DNA from 3 places in the Isoptericola sp. S6320L genome. Region 2 is predicted to be linked to each of the others. Evidence: riboswitches for the same ligand, from Rfam matches in the RefSeq annotation. Region 2 holds a riboswitch; each other region holds the start of a gene.
What was found. A riboswitch is a leader RNA that binds a small molecule or an ion and turns the genes downstream of it on or off. The one in region 2 is predicted to bind cyclic di-AMP.
Positions count from the first base shown of each region.

Region 1: another riboswitch for cyclic di-AMP. It lies ahead of MWU57_RS11505 (C40 family peptidase); the one in region 2 lies ahead of MWU57_RS04375 (C40 family peptidase).
Region 3: another riboswitch for cyclic di-AMP. It lies ahead of MWU57_RS06795 (M15 family metallopeptidase); the one in region 2 lies ahead of MWU57_RS04375 (C40 family peptidase).

Region 1 covers NZ_JALKAT010000019.1:32,391-38,985, reverse strand. The annotation lists gene MWU57_RS11530 (ABC transporter permease) at 1-567, shown strand, start outside; gene MWU57_RS11525 (TetR/AcrR family transcriptional regulator) at 625-1,650, shown strand; gene MWU57_RS11520 (SDR family oxidoreductase) at 1,655-2,428, opposite strand; gene MWU57_RS11515 (exodeoxyribonuclease III) at 2,459-3,259, shown strand; gene MWU57_RS11510 (septum formation family protein) at 3,303-4,055, shown strand; cyclic di-AMP (ydaO/yuaA leader) riboswitch at 4,381-4,525, shown strand; gene MWU57_RS11505 (C40 family peptidase) at 4,527-5,402, shown strand; gene MWU57_RS11500 (ABC transporter ATP-binding protein) at 5,599-6,312, shown strand; gene MWU57_RS11495 (hypothetical protein) at 6,312-6,595, shown strand, end outside.
Region 2 covers NZ_JALKAT010000005.1:121-3,112, reverse strand. The annotation lists gene MWU57_RS04380 (C40 family peptidase) at 1-721, shown strand, start outside; cyclic di-AMP (ydaO/yuaA leader) riboswitch at 984-1,173, shown strand; gene MWU57_RS04375 (C40 family peptidase) at 1,174-1,989, shown strand; gene MWU57_RS04370 (universal stress protein) at 2,142-2,992, shown strand, end outside.
Region 3 covers NZ_JALKAT010000008.1:64,642-71,236, reverse strand. The annotation lists gene MWU57_RS06820 (ABC transporter permease) at 1-121, opposite strand, end outside; gene MWU57_RS06815 (sensor histidine kinase) at 281-1,543, shown strand; gene MWU57_RS06810 (response regulator transcription factor) at 1,540-2,160, shown strand; gene MWU57_RS06805 (hypothetical protein) at 2,239-2,499, shown strand; gene glmS (glutamine--fructose-6-phosphate transaminase (isomerizing)) at 2,553-4,391, shown strand; gene MWU57_RS06795 (M15 family metallopeptidase) at 4,401-5,297, opposite strand; cyclic di-AMP (ydaO/yuaA leader) riboswitch at 5,386-5,537, opposite strand; gene MWU57_RS06790 (basic amino acid/polyamine antiporter) at 5,748-6,595, shown strand, end outside.

The DNA of each region.
Region 1 (6,595 bases), on a different contig from region 2:
GTCATGTGCCTGGGCATGAACTCCGCGACCGCGGCGACCGCCGTCGCGCAGGACATGACCTCGGGCACCATCGACCGGTTCAAGACCCTGCCGATCTTCTCGCCGTCGGCCCTGTGGGGGCACGTCGTGGCGAGCGTCGTGCGCAACCTGGCCTCCGCCGTCCTGGTGGTCGCGGTCGCCCTGGCGCTGGGCTTCCGGCCCGACGCCGGACCGGCGGGCTGGCTCGGGTTCGTCGCCTTCGCGACGTTCGCGATCGTCACGTTCACCTGGGTCAGCGCCGTGCTCGGTCTCGTGATGAGCGTCGACTCGTCGCAGTCGGTGACGATGATCTTCCTCTTCGTGCCGTACCTCAGCTCCGGGTTCGTGCCGGTGGAGACCATGCCCGACTGGCTGCACGGGTTCGCCGAGAACCAGCCGTTCACGCCGATCATCGAGACGGTGCGCGGACTGCTGACGGGGAACCTCGAGACGTCCACGCTCCTGGCGGCGTGCGCCTGGCTCACCGGCTTCCTGGCCGTCAGCCTCGTGGCGGGGAGCCTCCTCTACCGGCGCCGCAGGGCTCGGTGAGACGGTTCGCCGGCGGTCGGCCCGCTCGCCGGGGCGGCCGTCAGCGATGATGTCCCCATGACGGACGCACCCGAGCTCCCTCCCGGCCTCGCCCTCGCGTGGGGCGTGGCCGAACGCCCGGAGCGCGCGCCCCGGCGCGAGCTGAGCATCGAACGCATCGTCGCGGCGGCCGTCGAGATCGCCGACACGGACGGCCTCGGGGCCGTCTCGATGGCTCGCGTGGCCAAGAGCCTCGGCTTCACCACGATGTCCCTCTACCGGTACGTCACCAGCAAGGACGACCTGCTGCTCCTCATGCAGGAGTCCGTGATCGACGTCGAGTTCCCGCCGGCGCACGAGCCGGCCGACTGGCGCGCCGAGCTGCGCGAGTGGGCCCTGGTCACGCTCGCCCTGTACCGCGCCCACCCCTGGGTCCTGGACATCCCGATCACCGGCGCACCCCTGACGCCGAACAACCTGCGGGCAGCGGACGCCGGGCTGCGCGCGCTGCGCTCGACGCCTCTGGCGGACGAGGAGAAGATCGCGACGATCCTCCTGGTCAACGGCTACACGCGCAACGCCGCCGCGCTCGGCCGCGACCTCGACCGCGCCGCCACCGAGGACGACGGCGCGGCGGCCGCCGCCGGCCTCGCCGACACGCTGCGTGCACTGGTCGACGAGGTCCGCTTCCCCTTCCTGCGACCGCTCGTCGAGCGTGGCTCCTACATCGCCCAGACGCCCGGGCTCGACGAGGTCGACGACGTCCAGTGGGGCCTGGACCGGACGCTCGACGGCATCGCCGTGCTCATCGAGCACCGCGCCGGGAGCGCCGGGGCACCGCACGCCGGGGACGACGACGCCTCCCTGACGCCGTCGGGCACCGACCCCGGGAGCCGGGAGCTCGCCGAGGAGGCGGCGGCGCGGGCGCGCACCTACGCGGGCGACCCCCGGGTGAAGAAGGCCGCCCACCGTCGCAAGGACGCCGAGCGGCAGGTGCGGGAGGCCCGCAAGAGGCTGCGCGAGCTGGAGAAGGCCGAGCTGGCGGCACGGCAGGCCGAGGCGGAGGCGGCACGTCAGGCCGCGGCACGCGCCGCCCGGGACTGACCCGTCAGCGGTAGTGGCCGATGGCCCGCACGGCCGAGCGGGGCAGCACGCGCAGCAGCGCCGAGGCCGCCTTGTAGCGCACCGACGGCGTGGAGATGACGACGCCGCGGCGCACGTCCGCGAGCGCCTGCGCCACCACGAACGGGGCACCGAGCCACGCGCCGTCGGGCACCTGGCTCATCGACAGCCCGGCGCGGTCGTGGAACTCGGTGTGCGTGAAGCCGGGGCACAGCACCGTGGCGGTCACGCCGGAGCCCCGCAGCTCGACGGCGAGCCCCTCGGTGAAGGACCGGACGTAGGCCTTGGCGGCGGCGTAGGTGCCGCCGGCGGTGAGGGCGGCGACCGAGCCGACGTTGAGGACGGCGCCCCGCCCGCGGGCGGTCATCTGCCCCACGGCCGCGTGGCTGAGCTGCACGACGGCGCGCACCATGACGTCCACGGCGTCCAGCTCGGTGCCGACGTCTCCCCCGACGAACCGCTGCGCGGTGGCGAACCCGGCGTTGTTGACGAGCAGGCCCACGGGACGGCGGTCCTCGCCCGGCTCGTCCCCCGCGACGGCGAGCCGCTCGGCGACCCGGGCGACGTCGTCGGCGTCGGAGAGGTCGGCGGGCAGCACCTCCACCTGGACCCCAGCGGCGGCGCGGATCTGCCCGGCCACCTGTTCGAGGCGCTCGGTGGTGCGCGCCACGAGCACGAGGTCGTGTCGCGCCGTGGCGAGCTGCCAGGCGAACTCCAGTCCGAGGCCGGCGGTGGCACCGGTGACGAGCGCGGTTCCCATGACCGCACTCTATGTGCCTAGGGTGCCTGCGTGCGTATCGCCACGTGGAACGTGAACTCCCTGCGAACCCGGCTGGACCGGGTGCTGGCCTTCCTGGAGCGTTCGAGCATCGACGTGCTCGCGATCCAGGAGACGAAGTGCCGTGACGACCAGCTCCCGGTCGCTCCGTTCGAGGCGGCGGGCTACGAGGTCGCCCACACCGGGTACCACCAGTGGAACGGCGTCGCGATCGTCTCGCGCGTGGGCCTGAAGGAGGTCGAGACGTCGTACGCCGGGCAGCCGGCGTTCGGCAAGCCGGGGCAGGAGCCGCGGGTCGAGGCCCGCGCGATCGGCGCGACGTGCGGCGGCGTGCGGGTGTGGTCGCTGTACGTGCCGCACGGCCGCACGCTGACCGACCCGCACTACGCCTACAAGCTCGCCTGGCTCGACGGGCTGCGGGCGCAGGCCGCGGGGTGGCTGGCGGCCGACCCGACGGCGCAGGTCGGGCTCCTGGGCGACTGGAACGTGATCCCGCGGGACACGGACGTGTGGGACGTGACGGCGTTCGAGGGCCACACGCACGTCTCGGCGGCGGAGCGGGCCGCGTTCGCGGCGTTCGAGGGCGCCGGGTACACCGAGGTGACGCGCGAGCACCTGCCGGCCGAGCACACCTACACGTACTGGGACTACCAGCAGCTCGCGTTCCCGCGGAACAAGGGGCTGCGGATCGACTTCGCGTACGCCTCGCCGGCGCTGCGCGACCGGGTCACGGCGGTGACCGTGGACCGGGACGAGCGGCGGGGCAAGGGGGCGAGCGACCACGTGCCGGTCGTCCTGGACCTCGCGGGCTGACCGCGGCACCCGCGGACCCAGCCGCACGCTCTAGGTTGTTCCCATGACCGACGTTCCGGACCGCTCCGAGGACCCGCTGTTCGTCTCCCCCGGCCCCGGCGCGGCAGGTCCGGCAGGTTCCGTGGAGCCGGCAGGTCCCGCCGGTCCGGCGGTTCCGGGCCACCCCGGGGCCGACGGCGGCACCCCGGTCGACCGGCCGGTCCCGGCGGGTGGGCTGGCCACGCCGGAGGACCCGACCGCCTACGGGGCGCGCTGGGGCGCCCCCGGGGGGCCGACGCCCGCCGCCCGGGCCGCCGCGCGCCGTCGGGCACGGGGCTGGGTGCTGTCCGTGCTGGGCGTGGTGGTGCTGGTCGTGGTGGCGGCGGCGGGCGGCTCGTGGCTCGTGAACCGCGCGCACGACCGGGCCTGGGAGCCGGTGGCGGGCGACGTCGCGGAGCCCGGCACGGTGAACGCCGTCCAGCTCGTGCTGGGCTCGTGCCTGGCCGACGTGCCGGACTCCGCGACGGTCGGCACCGTCGAGGTGGTGCCGTGCCGAGACGCGCACGTCGCCCAGGTCGTCGGGCGGCACGACTCGACGGTCGACGAGGTGTGGCCGGGCGCCGACGTCGTGCAGGCCCGCGCCGCACGGGCGTGCACCCCCGAGCTGGTCGGCGCGCGGGCGGAGGCCTCCGGGCTGGCGGACGACCTGACGTGGGTCCTGTGGACACCCAGCGAGGAGTCGTGGGAAGCGGGCGACCGCGCCGGGCTCTGCGTGACCGTCTCGGCCGCGCCGCGGACCGGCACCCTGCTGGAGTGAGCCTGCCCAGGGGCCGCCGAGTTGTGAAGATCCGCGCCCGACCTGCATCGATGGTGCCGGTGCGCCCCGCGCGTCGAGCTGCCAGGACCGGGCATCGACGACATATCGACCGCCGATCTGTCCGCGCCCGGCGAGATATAGCGGCATTTGCCGCACTCGCCCCCGATGTTCTCCCGGACGGATTTCTTCACGGGTTCTTCGCGAACGACCCTGCAACTCACCGTTATCCGACTGTGATCTGACCGGGATCCGTCGTTAGCGTTCGCGGGTCGCCCCACGTCTGGGGTGAACGGTCGGGCCGCAAGCCGAGTGCTGCCGGCGGCCCGGCATCACCGAACCCACGGCAGCAGCGGGAGAACCACGTTCTTCGGGCGGACTCGTGCCGCCCTCGGGGTTAAGCCGTCCCACGACGGCGGGCCATCACTTCTCGGCCTCATCCGACAGCTCATCTCGCAGGCTCGAGAGGTCAGCATGTCCATCACTCACCACAGTGGTGCGCGCCCGCAGGACGCCACCACGGCGCGCATGCCGCGCCTGCGACGCTCGACCGTCGCCATCGCCCTGTCCGCCGCGCTCGCCGGTGGCACCCTCGTCGCCGGAGCCGGCCAGGCCTCGGCAGCACCCGCCCCGTCCACCGCGGCGGCCACCTCGACGGCCGGCCTCTCGACCACCGGCCACGGGCTCGTCACGGCCCGGACCTCCAAGCCCGTCGTCAAGGTGTCGGTCTCGCGCAAGACCGCCAAGCAGGGCAAGGGCAGCACCCGTCCCCGGTTCACCGTCCAGGCCACGAAGGGCGGCGACGCGGTCAAGGGCCGGGTCCGGCTCTTCGTCGACGGCAAGAAGGTCAACGTCAAGAAGCTCAACAAGAACGGCATCGTGCGCATGAAGCCGTTGCTGAAGCACTACGACGTCGGCAAGAACCGCATCCGCCTGACCGTCGTGCCCGCCAAGTCCACCGGCCTGGCCAAGGTCAAGAAGCACCGCACCATCCGGGTGAAGGCGAAGCAGACGAGCGGGGCCAAGGTCGTCCAGGTCGCCAACCGGTACGTCGGCTACCGCTACTCCTACGGCGGCACCAGCCCGTCGTCGGGCTTCGACTGCTCCGGCTTCACCTCGTACGTGTACAAGAAGGCGACCGGCAAGAACCTGCCGCGCACCACGTCCGCGCAGAAGCGGGCCGGCAAGGCGGTCTCGCGGTCCCAGGCCCGCCCCGGTGACATCGTCTACACCCCGGGCCACGTCTCGATCTACGCCGGCAACGGCAAGATCATCGAGTCGGCGCGTCCCGGCGTCGGCGTCGTCAAGCGCAAGATGTGGCAGGACAACCCCACGTTCGTCCGCGTCTGACGCGCACCGCACGCACCGCACGCCCGTGCCCGGCACGGCTCGACCTGTTCGAGCCGTGCCGGGCACGGGCGTGCGGCGTTCCCCCAAAAGTCGTAGGCCACGTTCCCCCTCCCGCCAGAAGCGACGACGACACCGCCCCGGCCAGGCTGGGAGCACCGCGCCGGAACCGGCCCGGCCACACGCGAGAGGGGATCACGTGCCCGCCATCCAGATCACCGGGCTCCGCAAGTCGTACGGAGCGTTCGACGCCGTGCACGACGTCGACCTGACGGTCGAACCGGGCCGCGTCGTCGGTCTGCTCGGCCCGAACGGCGCCGGCAAGACCACCACCCTGCACGTCCTGCTCGGGCTCGCCGCACCCACCGCCGGTGAGGCACTCGTCCAGGGTCGCCGCCACCACGACCTCGACCAGCCCGCCCGGACCGTGGGCGCGCTGCTCGACGCCGGTGGCCTGCACCCCGGCCGCACCGGCCGGGACCACCTCCGGATCCTCGCCCTGGCGGCCGGGCTCCCCGCCCACCGGGTCGACGACGTCCTGGAGATCGTGTCGATGACACCCGCCGCCGACCGCCGGGTGCGCACCTACTCGCTGGGGATGCGGCAGCGGCTCGGGCTGGCCGCCGCGCTCCTCGGCGACCCGGCGGTGCTCGTCCTCGACGAACCCGCCAACGGGCTCGACCCGGCCGGCATGCGCTGGCTGCGCGAGATGCTGCGGTCCTTCGCCGACGGCGGCGGTGCCGTCCTGCTCGCCAGCCACGTCCTCGCCGAGGTGACGCAGGTGGCCGACGACGTCGTCGTCGTCGGACAGGGCCGGGTCATCACCGCGGGCCCGCTGGACGAGCTCGTCCGCGACGCCTCCCTCGAGGACGTCTACCTCGACCTGACCGCCACCACCGCAGGAGTCCGCTGATGTTCCGTGCCGAGATGCTCAAGCTCCGTTCCACCCGGTCGCCGTGGATCATCGGGATCGTCGCGCTCGCCGGCGCCGCGCTCCTCCAGACGGTGACCATCCTGCTGCCCCGCCTGCTCGAGGGCCTCGACGAGCTCGCCGCCACCGAGGGGCCGACCGGTCCGGCCGCGGACCTGGTCCCCGACCTGGCCGCCCTGACGGACCTGGGCAGCGCCTCCGTCCAGCGCGGCATGCTCGACCTGCTCGGCAACGGGCCGTCGGGCACGGGATCCGTCGGGGTCGC
Region 2 (2,992 bases):
CCGCCGGGCCGCCGTCGTGGCCACCGCTGGTGGTCTGCTCGTGTCGACCATCGGTGGCGCCACCGCTGCCCAGGCTGCCCCGGTCGACCACGACGCGGCCAACAAGCTCAGCACCGTCGACCTCGGCGCGCTGACCGACCAGGCGCGCACGGCGCTCGAGGCGGCCCCCGTGGTCACCGTCGACGCCGACGCCAAGATCACCGTCGAGAAGGTCACGGCCAAGATCGCCGAGGCGGCCGAGATCAAGGCGGCCCCCGAGCCCGAGCCGGAGCCCGTCCGCGAGGTCGCGCCGTCCCGTTCGGGCGAGCGCACCGCCGTCGACACCAGCACCAGCAGCGAGACGTCGTCCTCCTCGTCCTCGTCCACGTCGGCCGCCCCGGCCTCGGCCAACGGCTCGACGATCATCTCGATCGCCTCCCGCTACGTGGGCGTCCCGTACGTCTCCGGTGGGACCTCGCCGTCCGGCTTCGACTGCTCGGGCTTCACGCAGTACGTGTTCGCGCAGGCCGGCGTCTCGCTGCCGCGCAGCTCGTCGGACCAGCGCTACTCGGGCACCGTCGTCTCGCGGTCCGCCGCGCAGCCGGGCGACCTCATCTGGTCCCCGGGCCACATCGCCATCTACGCCGGCGGCAACACGCAGATCGACGCCCCGCGTCCGGGCAAGACGATCCAGTTCCGCAGCATCTGGCAGTCGAACCCCACGTTCATCCGCGTGGGCTGACGCCCCGTCGTACCGATCGAGGCCCCGTCGCGCAGTGCGCGGCGGGGCCTCGTCGCGTCCCGGGGCCCGCAGGGGTCGCTCGGCGCGGCGACACCGTTCCGACGAGGAGTCGTCCGGGCGGTGAGATCGAGGGCCTCAGCGGGGCGCCCAGAGGCCCCGGGAGGGGTAAGGGGGCACGTGTCGCACGTCGCCGTGACCTAAACGTGACATGCCCGCCGGGATCCGCTACGGTTTCCCCGTCCGGTAGAGCACTCTTCCGGACCCTGACCGGACGCCGAGTCCTGCCACCGGTCAGGGAACCAAGACCGCCGGCAGGAGCGGGGGACCCACTTCCGGGCATCGACACGGTGTCCTTGGGGTGAAGTCGCACAGGGCGCAAGCGCTGTGCGGCCGGGTGATTTCTCCCACCCGAACCCGACAGCTGACCTCGTAGGCGACAGGAGAGGGAACACGTGAACGCAACAACCAGGGCGCGCGGCAAGCACCGTGCCGCACGTCGTCCGATGCTGGCCGCGCCGTCCGCGGCTGCCGGCCGTCGGGCAGCCGTCATGGCCACCGCCGGTGGCCTGCTGGTCTCGACCATCGGTGGCGCCACCGCAGCGCACGCCGCGCCGGTCGACCACGACGCCGCCAAGAAGCTCAGCACCGTCGACCTCGGCGCGCTGACGGACCAGGCGCGGACGGCCCTCGAGTCGGCCCCGGTGGTCACCGTGGACGCCGAGGCCACGATGACCGTCGAGAAGGTCACCCCCAAGATCGCCAAGGCGGCCGAGATCAAGGCGGCGCCGGAGCCCGAGCCGGAGCCCGTCCGCGAGGTGGCCCCGTCGCGCTCCGCAGAGCGCACCGCGATCGACTCCAGCTCCAGCTCCAGCTCCGAGACGACCTCCGAGGCGCCGGCGGCTCCCGCCGCGGACAGCTCGCGCGGAGCGCAGGTCGCCTCGATCGCGGCCCGCTACATCGGCGTCAAGTACGTGGTCGGTGGCGCCTCGCCGTCGGGCTTCGACTGCTCCGGCCTCGTCACCTACGCGTACGCGCAGGTCGGGGTGACGTCGCTGCCGCGTTCGTCCAGCGAGATGTACGGCTCCTCGGCCACCACGGTGGTCTCGGCGGCCGAGGCACAGCCCGGTGACCTCATCTGGTCGCCCGGCCACATCTCGATCTACATCGGCAACGGCCAGCAGATCGAGGCCACGCGGCCCGGCGGCTGGGTCGTGCGCCAGTCCGCCATCTGGCAGTCCAGCCCCACCTTCCTCCGGGTCACCGGCTGAGGTTTCCGGCTGCAGCACCACCGACGCCCCGACGTTCCTCGTGAACGTCGGGGCGTCGTGCTTCCCTTTGCTACACCTTGCGGGCGTCTTTCGTTACCCTTGAACCAAGGTGGTTCCGGACGGTGAGGTCCGGACGTGACGGGAGGCGCGACATGACACGTCCAGAGGTCGTCCTGGTGGGCGTCGACGGCTCGACCGCGAGCCTGCACGCCCTGGACTGGGCCGCGACGTACGCCCAGCGGGTCGGGTGGGGGCTGCACATCGTGTGCAGCTACTCGTTGCCCTCCTTCACGGCGGCGTCGCTCGACGGTGGTTATGCGGCGCTCGACGACACCGCCATCGCCGAGGGAGCCAAGGCGGTGCTCGCGGAGGCTGAGGCGCGGGTCGCCCCGCTGGGCATCCCGGTCCAGGGGACGGTCGCCACGGGGGACGCGGCCGGCGTCCTCGTCGACATGTCCTCCGAGCACTCGCTCGCCGTGGTGGGTACCCGCGGCCGGGGCGGTTTCACCGAGCGGTTGCTCGGGACCGTGTCCTCGGCCCTCCCGGCGCACGCGCACTGCCCGACGGTCGTGGTCCCGCACCGTGCCGGCGCGGACGACCCGCAGCGTCGCGACGGTGACACGGTGCACGAGGTGAGTCGGATCGTCGTCGGTGTCGACGGTTCGCCGACGTCCGAGGTCGCCCTGCGGCACGCCGTCGGGCAGGCGGAGTCGTGGGACGCCGAGCTGGTCGCGGTCGCCGGCGTGCCGCTCGGCTCCGGTGCCGGGGTGCTCGCCTGGCTGCCGTCCCAGATCGATCACGAGCAGGTGCTGGCCGACGTCGAGGCCGGGCTGGACGTCATCGTCGACCGCATCCAGGCGGAGCACCCCGGCGTCAAGATCAAGCGCCACGTGCTGGACGGGTCGGGAGCCGAGCTGCTCACCGAGTTCTCCGCGGCGGCCGACCTCGTCGTGGTGGGCTCCCGCGGCCGTGGCGGCTTCCGCGGTCTGCTTCTCGGCTCGAC
Region 3 (6,595 bases), on a different contig from region 2:
GAGCGAGGCCTGCGGTGAGGGAGGCGAGGAACGTGACGAGGAAGGTGATGAGCACGATCACCACGGACATCAGGACGAAGCGGCCTCGGGCATGCTGCAGATCGCGCAGGGCGACGAACACGGGGAACCTCCACACACGTTGGCTGGGACTGCCTCCAGCCTCGGTGTGGGCAGGCGTGCGGTCATCGCGATCCGGGGTGATCCTGCGGAGCCGAAGGTGTGGTCCGCCGATCAACCTTTCGGACGATGCGCCGCCGCCGGGCCTGGCTACCGTGGACAGGTGATCCGCCACCCCCTGCCGTCGGCGACCCGCGGCGTCATCCAGGGACTGGACGTCCTGATCGCGGCCCTCGTCGTGGTCGCCGTGGTGCAGGCGCCCTCGGGCGTCGGCTGGCCTGTGCTGCTCGTCGCGGGAGCGTTCGGCGCGCTCTACGTCTGGGGTCGTCTGGTCGTGCGGGTGCACGAACGGTCCGTGGACACCCCCAGGGGACGCTGGTGGCCGGACGTCGCGTGGATCGCCGCACTCCTGGTCGCCTGGGCCGCGCTGCTGTGGCTGTCCCCGGCGGCGCTCTGGCTCGCGTTCCCGCTCATGCTGCTGCAGATGCACGCTCTCGGTCCCCACCGCGGCGTCGTCGCGGTCGTCCTCACCGCGGTGCTCGCCGTCGCCGACGGCCTGCTGGTGCAGGCCGACGTCGGCGAGCCCTGGACCGGGTTCGTGCTCGGCCCGGTGCTCGGAGCGGCTGTCGCCGTGGGCGTGGTCAGCGGTATCGAGGCGTTCGTCCGCGAGTCCCAGACGCGCCAGCGCACCGTCGACGAGCTGACCCAGGTGCGCCAGCACCTCGCCCAGGCCGAGCGGGAGCGGGCCGTCACCGACGAACGGGCCCGCCTCGCCCGGGACATCCACGACACCCTGGCGCAGTCCCTGTCCGCGATCGAGCTGCTGCTCCGCGCGGCGGACGACGCCGTCGGCACCGACGACGACAAGGCGCGGGCGCTGATCGAACAGGCGCGCGCCGCGGCGCGCGACAGCCTCGCCGAGGCGCGGCGCGTCGTCGAGGACCTCACTCCCGGTGACCTCGAACGCACCACCCTCGTCGCGGCGCTGCGCCGGGTCGCCGAGCGCGCCGCGACCACCGACGACGACACCGACGACGACACCGACGACGGACGGCGGAGGCCGTTGGCGGTCTCGGTCCGCACCAGCGGCACGCCCCGCCCCCTGCCGGTTCCGCTGGAGACCGCGCTGCTGCGCATCGCCCAGTCCGCACTCGCCAACGTCACCGAGCACGCGGGCGCCGCCCATGCCCGGATGACGGTGACCTATGACGACGACACCGTCACCCTCGACGTCGTCGATGACGGCACGGGGTTCGACGCCGCACGCCTGGGCGACGACCGAGCCCGCGGACGAGGCTTCGGCATCCCCGCCATCCGCTCGCGCGTCCACGAGCTCGGTGGCACCCTCGCGCTGGAGACCAGCCCCGGCAGCGGGACCGCCGTCGCCGTCACCCTGCCCACCCGAGGACCGGAGGACGCCCCATGATCGACGTCGTCCTCGCCGACGACCACCCGGTGGTCCGCGCCGGGCTGCGCGCCGTCGTCGACAGCCAGCCGGACATGCAGGTCGTCCACGAGACCTCGACCGCCGAAGACCTGCTCGCCTGGCTCGACGACGGCGGCCAGGCCGACGTCCTCCTCCTCGACCTGCGCTTCGGCGACGCCCGGATGGGCGGGGCCACGGCCACCGGGACCATCGTGCGCCGGCACCGCACGCCGGTGCTCGTCGTCACCACCTACGGGACCGACGCCGACATCCTCGCCGCCATCGAGGCCGGCGCCACCGGCTACCTCCTCAAGGACGCACCCACCGACGAGCTCGCCCGCGCCATCCGGTCGGCCGCCGCAGGAGAGGTCGCCCTCGGACCGGACGTACAGCGCCGACTCCTCGGCCGGATGCGCCGCCCGAGCGAGAACCTCAGCACACGCGAGCTCGAAGTCCTGCGCCTGGTCGCAGCAGGACGCTCCAACGACGCCATCGCACGCGAGCTCTTCGTCTCCGTCGCCACCATCAAGTCGCACCTGGCCCACATCAACACCAAGCTCGGCACCCGGTCACGTACCGCTGCCGCCGCGACCGCACGCGACCGCGGCATGCTCTGAGCCCGAATCAAAATCCCGAACCTGCCCGAAGTCGGGCAGATTCTGGACACTCGTGCGCGATGAGCGCATGATGAACCGGTGACCGACGCCGAGCTCGTCTCCCGCGTGGCGCTCACGACGGGTCTGAACCCGTCGGAGGCGGCGCGCGTGGTCGAGGACGTCCTCGCCTGGTACTCCGAACCGGTCGAGGACTACGTCCGGCGCCGCCACGCGGCCCTGCAGACCTCGGGGCACCGCAACGCCGAGATCTACGCGCGCATCACCACGGAGCTGCAGGACCGCGTCGTGGCCGCGCCGGAGCTCACCGAGCGCCAGGTCCGCCGGATCGTCTACGGCTAGGTCGCCGGCAGGCATCCACCCCTCACGCCCGTCACCACCCTGGAGCAGCACCCATGTGCGGAATCGTCGGCTACGTCGGCCCCCAGCAGGCAGCGCCCGTCCTCGTCGAGGGCCTGACACGCCTGGAGTACCGCGGCTACGACTCGGCCGGCGTCGCCGTGCTCAACCCGCGCTCGAGCGCCAACCCGTCGCGGGTGGTCCGCGCCCAGGGTCGCGTCCGTGACCTCGAGGCCGCCCTGCCCGCGCGGCTCGCCGGCACCACCGGCATCGGCCACACGCGCTGGGCGACCCATGGCGAGCCCAGCGAGCGCAACGCCCACCCGCACACCTCGGCCGACGGCCGGGTCCACGTGGTCCACAACGGGATCATCGACAACTTCGCGACGCTGCGCAGCCGGCTGGCCGACGACGGCGTCGAGCTCACCTCCGACACGGACACCGAGGTGGTCGCCCACCTCGTGGCGCGCGAGCTCGCGACCGGGCTGAGCCTCGAGGACGCGGTGCGTACCGCCGTCGGGCAGATCGTGGGGACGTACGCCCTCGCCGTGCTCGACACCCAGACCCCCGAGCGGATCGTCGTGGCGCGCAACGGCTCCCCGCTGCTGCTCGGCGTGGGCGACGGCGAGATGTTCGTCGCCTCGGACCCCGCCGCGATCGTGCGGCACACCAGCCAGGTCGTGCTGCTCGACGACGGCGACTTCGCCACCGTCACCGCCGACGGCTTCCACAGCTTCACCGACGGCGAGGAGCGCACGGCGCGGGCCGCCGTCACGATCGACCTCACCGTCGAGGAGCTGGAGCTCGACGGCCACGAGCACTTCATGCACAAGGAGATCCACGAGCAGCCGGAGTCCGTGGAGCGGATGCTCACCGGGCGCCTCGACGACCGCTTCGGCACCGCCAAGCTCGCCGGCCTCAACCTCGAACCGCGGGACCTGCGCCGCTTCGAGCGCGTCAAGGTGCTCGGCTGCGGGTCCGCCTACTACGTCGGCCAGCTCGGGGCCTCGATGATCGAGGACCTGGCGCGCATCCCCGCCGACGCCGAGCCCGCGAGCGAGTTCCGCTACCGCAACCCGATCATCGAGCCGAGCACGCTCTACGTGGTCGTCAGCCAGTCCGGCGAGACCGCCGACACGCTCTTCGCGGTGCGCGAGGTGCAGCGCAAGGGCGGCACCGTCGTCGGCCTCGTCAACGCCGTGGGCTCGTCCATCGCCCGGGAGGTCGACGGCGGGGTCTACCTGCACGCGGGCCCCGAGGTCGCGGTGGCCTCCACCAAGGCGCTGACGCACATGTCGATCGGCTTCGCGCTGCTGGCGCTCACGCTCGGCCGGGTGCACGACCTGTCGTTCGCCGACGGCCGGCGCATCATCGCCGGGCTGCGGGCGATCCCCGGCCAGATCGCCGAGATCCTGGCCGGCGAGGAGGCGCTCGCCGCCGCCGCGAAGGAGCTCTCGACGGCTCCGAGCCTGTTCTTCGTCGGCCGCGTGCGGGGCTACCCCGTCGCGCGCGAGGGTGCGCAGAAGTTCAAGGAGATCACCTACCGGCACGCCGAGGCGTACCCGACGAGCGAGCTCAAGCACGGCCCGCTCGCCCTCATCAGCCCCGAGCTGCCGTCGGTCGCGATCATCCCGGACGACGACCTCGTGGAGCGCAACATCACGGCCGCCCAGGAGATCCGGGCCCGCGGTGGCGCCGTCGTCGCGATCACGCACCCGGGCGTCGAGCTCGGCGACGCGGCGACCTCCCGGATCGAGGTGCCGCGCAACGAGGTCGAGCTCGACCCGATCCTCCTGACGATCCCCACCCAGCTCCTCGGCTACCACGCCGCCGTGGCGCTCGGCGAGGACGTCGACCGGCCGCGCAACCTGGCGAAGTCCGTCACCGTGGAGTGACGCGCCCCGCTACGCGGCGGGGGAGAACTCCCAGTGCCACGGCTCGTAGGGTCCCGCACCGCCCTGGCGGGCCCAGGCCGGGTTGGTCCACCCCGCCGCGGGGCCGTGCTCGGCCAGCCAGGCCCAGCGGTCGCCGGAGTACGACTCCGGGCAGATGTCGATCGCCAGGCCCCAGCCGTGGTTCGACGTGCCCGGGGTGGCCGCCAGGCCCGGCTTCAGGCCCTTGAGCACGACCTGCTGGTCGTAGCTGCGGTAGCCGTCCGTGATGCACATCCGCTCGCCGAACTGCTCGACGTACGCGTCGTTCAGCGCGGCGAGGGCGGTCGCGGCGTCGGCGCGCAGGAGCACCGCGCCGTCCCACGGCGCGCAGAGGTCGGCCGTCGAGAGGCGGCCGTTGCTGCCCTGAGGGTCGATGCTCGGGTCGCAGCCCGGTGGCGGCACGCGCTCGTCCGGCGCGGCCGGTGCCGGCTCGGCCGGCACGATCTTGATCGCGTCCCGGTCGATGCGGTCGCCGTCCCGGGACACCTTGGCCCCCTGGTCGACGACGACGGCCTCCACGGAGCGTGGTGCGCGGGCCGTGCCGGAACGCGAGGCGGCCGCACCGTCGGACCGCTCGGCGACGGCCCGCTCGGCCGCGGCCAGGGTCGCCGGGTCGATGGTCGTGGTGGCGCTGCCCTCGGCGTTGGCCTCCTCCGGCAGGACGGCGGGGGCGACGACGGCGGACGCGGTGGCCAGCGCGAGGGCGAATCCGGCGCCGACCCGGCCAGCGCGGGGCGGACGGGCGGCGCGCGCGGCACCGGTCGAGCGGGTCGGACCGGCTGAGCGGGTCGCACCGGCTGAGCGGGTCGCGCGGGGAGCGCGGGCGGGCGGCTCGGCGAAGTGCCGGCCGCGGCGCGCCCGGCTCATCGGGCCCCCTCGCGGCGGCGCGGGGTCGGGGTGGTGCTGGACGTGGTCGCCCCGCCGGTGCGGCCGGGCGCGCGGGTGTGCCTGGTCATCGTCATCTCCTGTCGCCTTCGGGGTTAGCTGTCGGATTCGGGTCGGAGACTGACCCGGCCGACGCGCACTGCGCGTCGGCTTCACCCCAAGGGCGCCGTGGCGCCCGTCGTTGGTTCCCCCGCCCCGTGTCTGCTTCGGTCGACGACGCACGGTGACAGGGCTCGGCGCCCGCGCGACGTACCCCGCGACCTGGCGAGGTAGGCAGAACCTACCCCGCCGGGACCGGGTTTGTCACGAACGGATAACGGCATGCCGGATGGTGTCTCGGGGTGCGCCTGCGGTGCGCCTCCGGGTGCGCTGCTCCTCGGCGCCTGCCAGGATCGCGAGGACGGCGACCGACGGCGCGGGTGGGGCGGCGACATGGCGGAGCGGACTGACGGGGCTGGCCCCTCGACGGGCACCCGCGTGGGCGTGCTCACCCTCACCGCGATGGTGGTCGGGTCGATGGTCGGTGCCGGCGTGTTCTCGTTGCCGCGCCGCTTCGCCCAGGAGACCGGTGTCGCCGGGGCGATCGTCGCCTGGGCGGTCGCCGGGGCGGGCATGCTCACCCTGGCGCTGGTCTTCCAGCGGCTCGCGGTCCGCAAGCCGGAGCTCGACGCCGGGGTCTACGCCTACGCCAAGGCCGGGTTCGGCGACTACACGGGGTTCTTCTCGGCGGCGGGCTACTGGGCGAGCGCCTGCGTCGGCAACGTGACCTACTGGGTCCTCATCATGTCCACGCTGGGCGCGTGGTTCCCGCAGCTCGGTGCCGGCGACACGCTGCTCGCGGTCGCGCTGTCGTCCGCCGGGCTGTGGCTGTTCTTCCTGCTCGTGCGGCGGGGGATCCAGGAGGCCACGGCGATCAACAGGGTCGTCACCGTGGCCAAGCTGGTGCCGATCGTCGTCTTCGTGCTGATCGCCGTCTTCGTCTTCGACCCGGCCGTCTTCGCCGGGAACTGGGCGGGGGAGTCCTACGGGTCCCTCTTCGACCAGGTGCGCGACACCATGCTCGTGACGGTCTTCGTGTTCCTCGGCGTGGAGGGGGCCAGCGTCTACTCGCGGCACGCGCGCCGCCGGGAGGACGTCGGTCGGGCGACCCTGCTCGGGTTCGGCAGCGTGCTCGCGGTGTTCGCGTCGGTGACGATGGTGTCCTACGGGATCATGCCGGTGGAGGAGATCGCCGAGCTCCGGCAGCCGTCGATGGCCGGGGTGCTGGAGGCCGCCGTCGG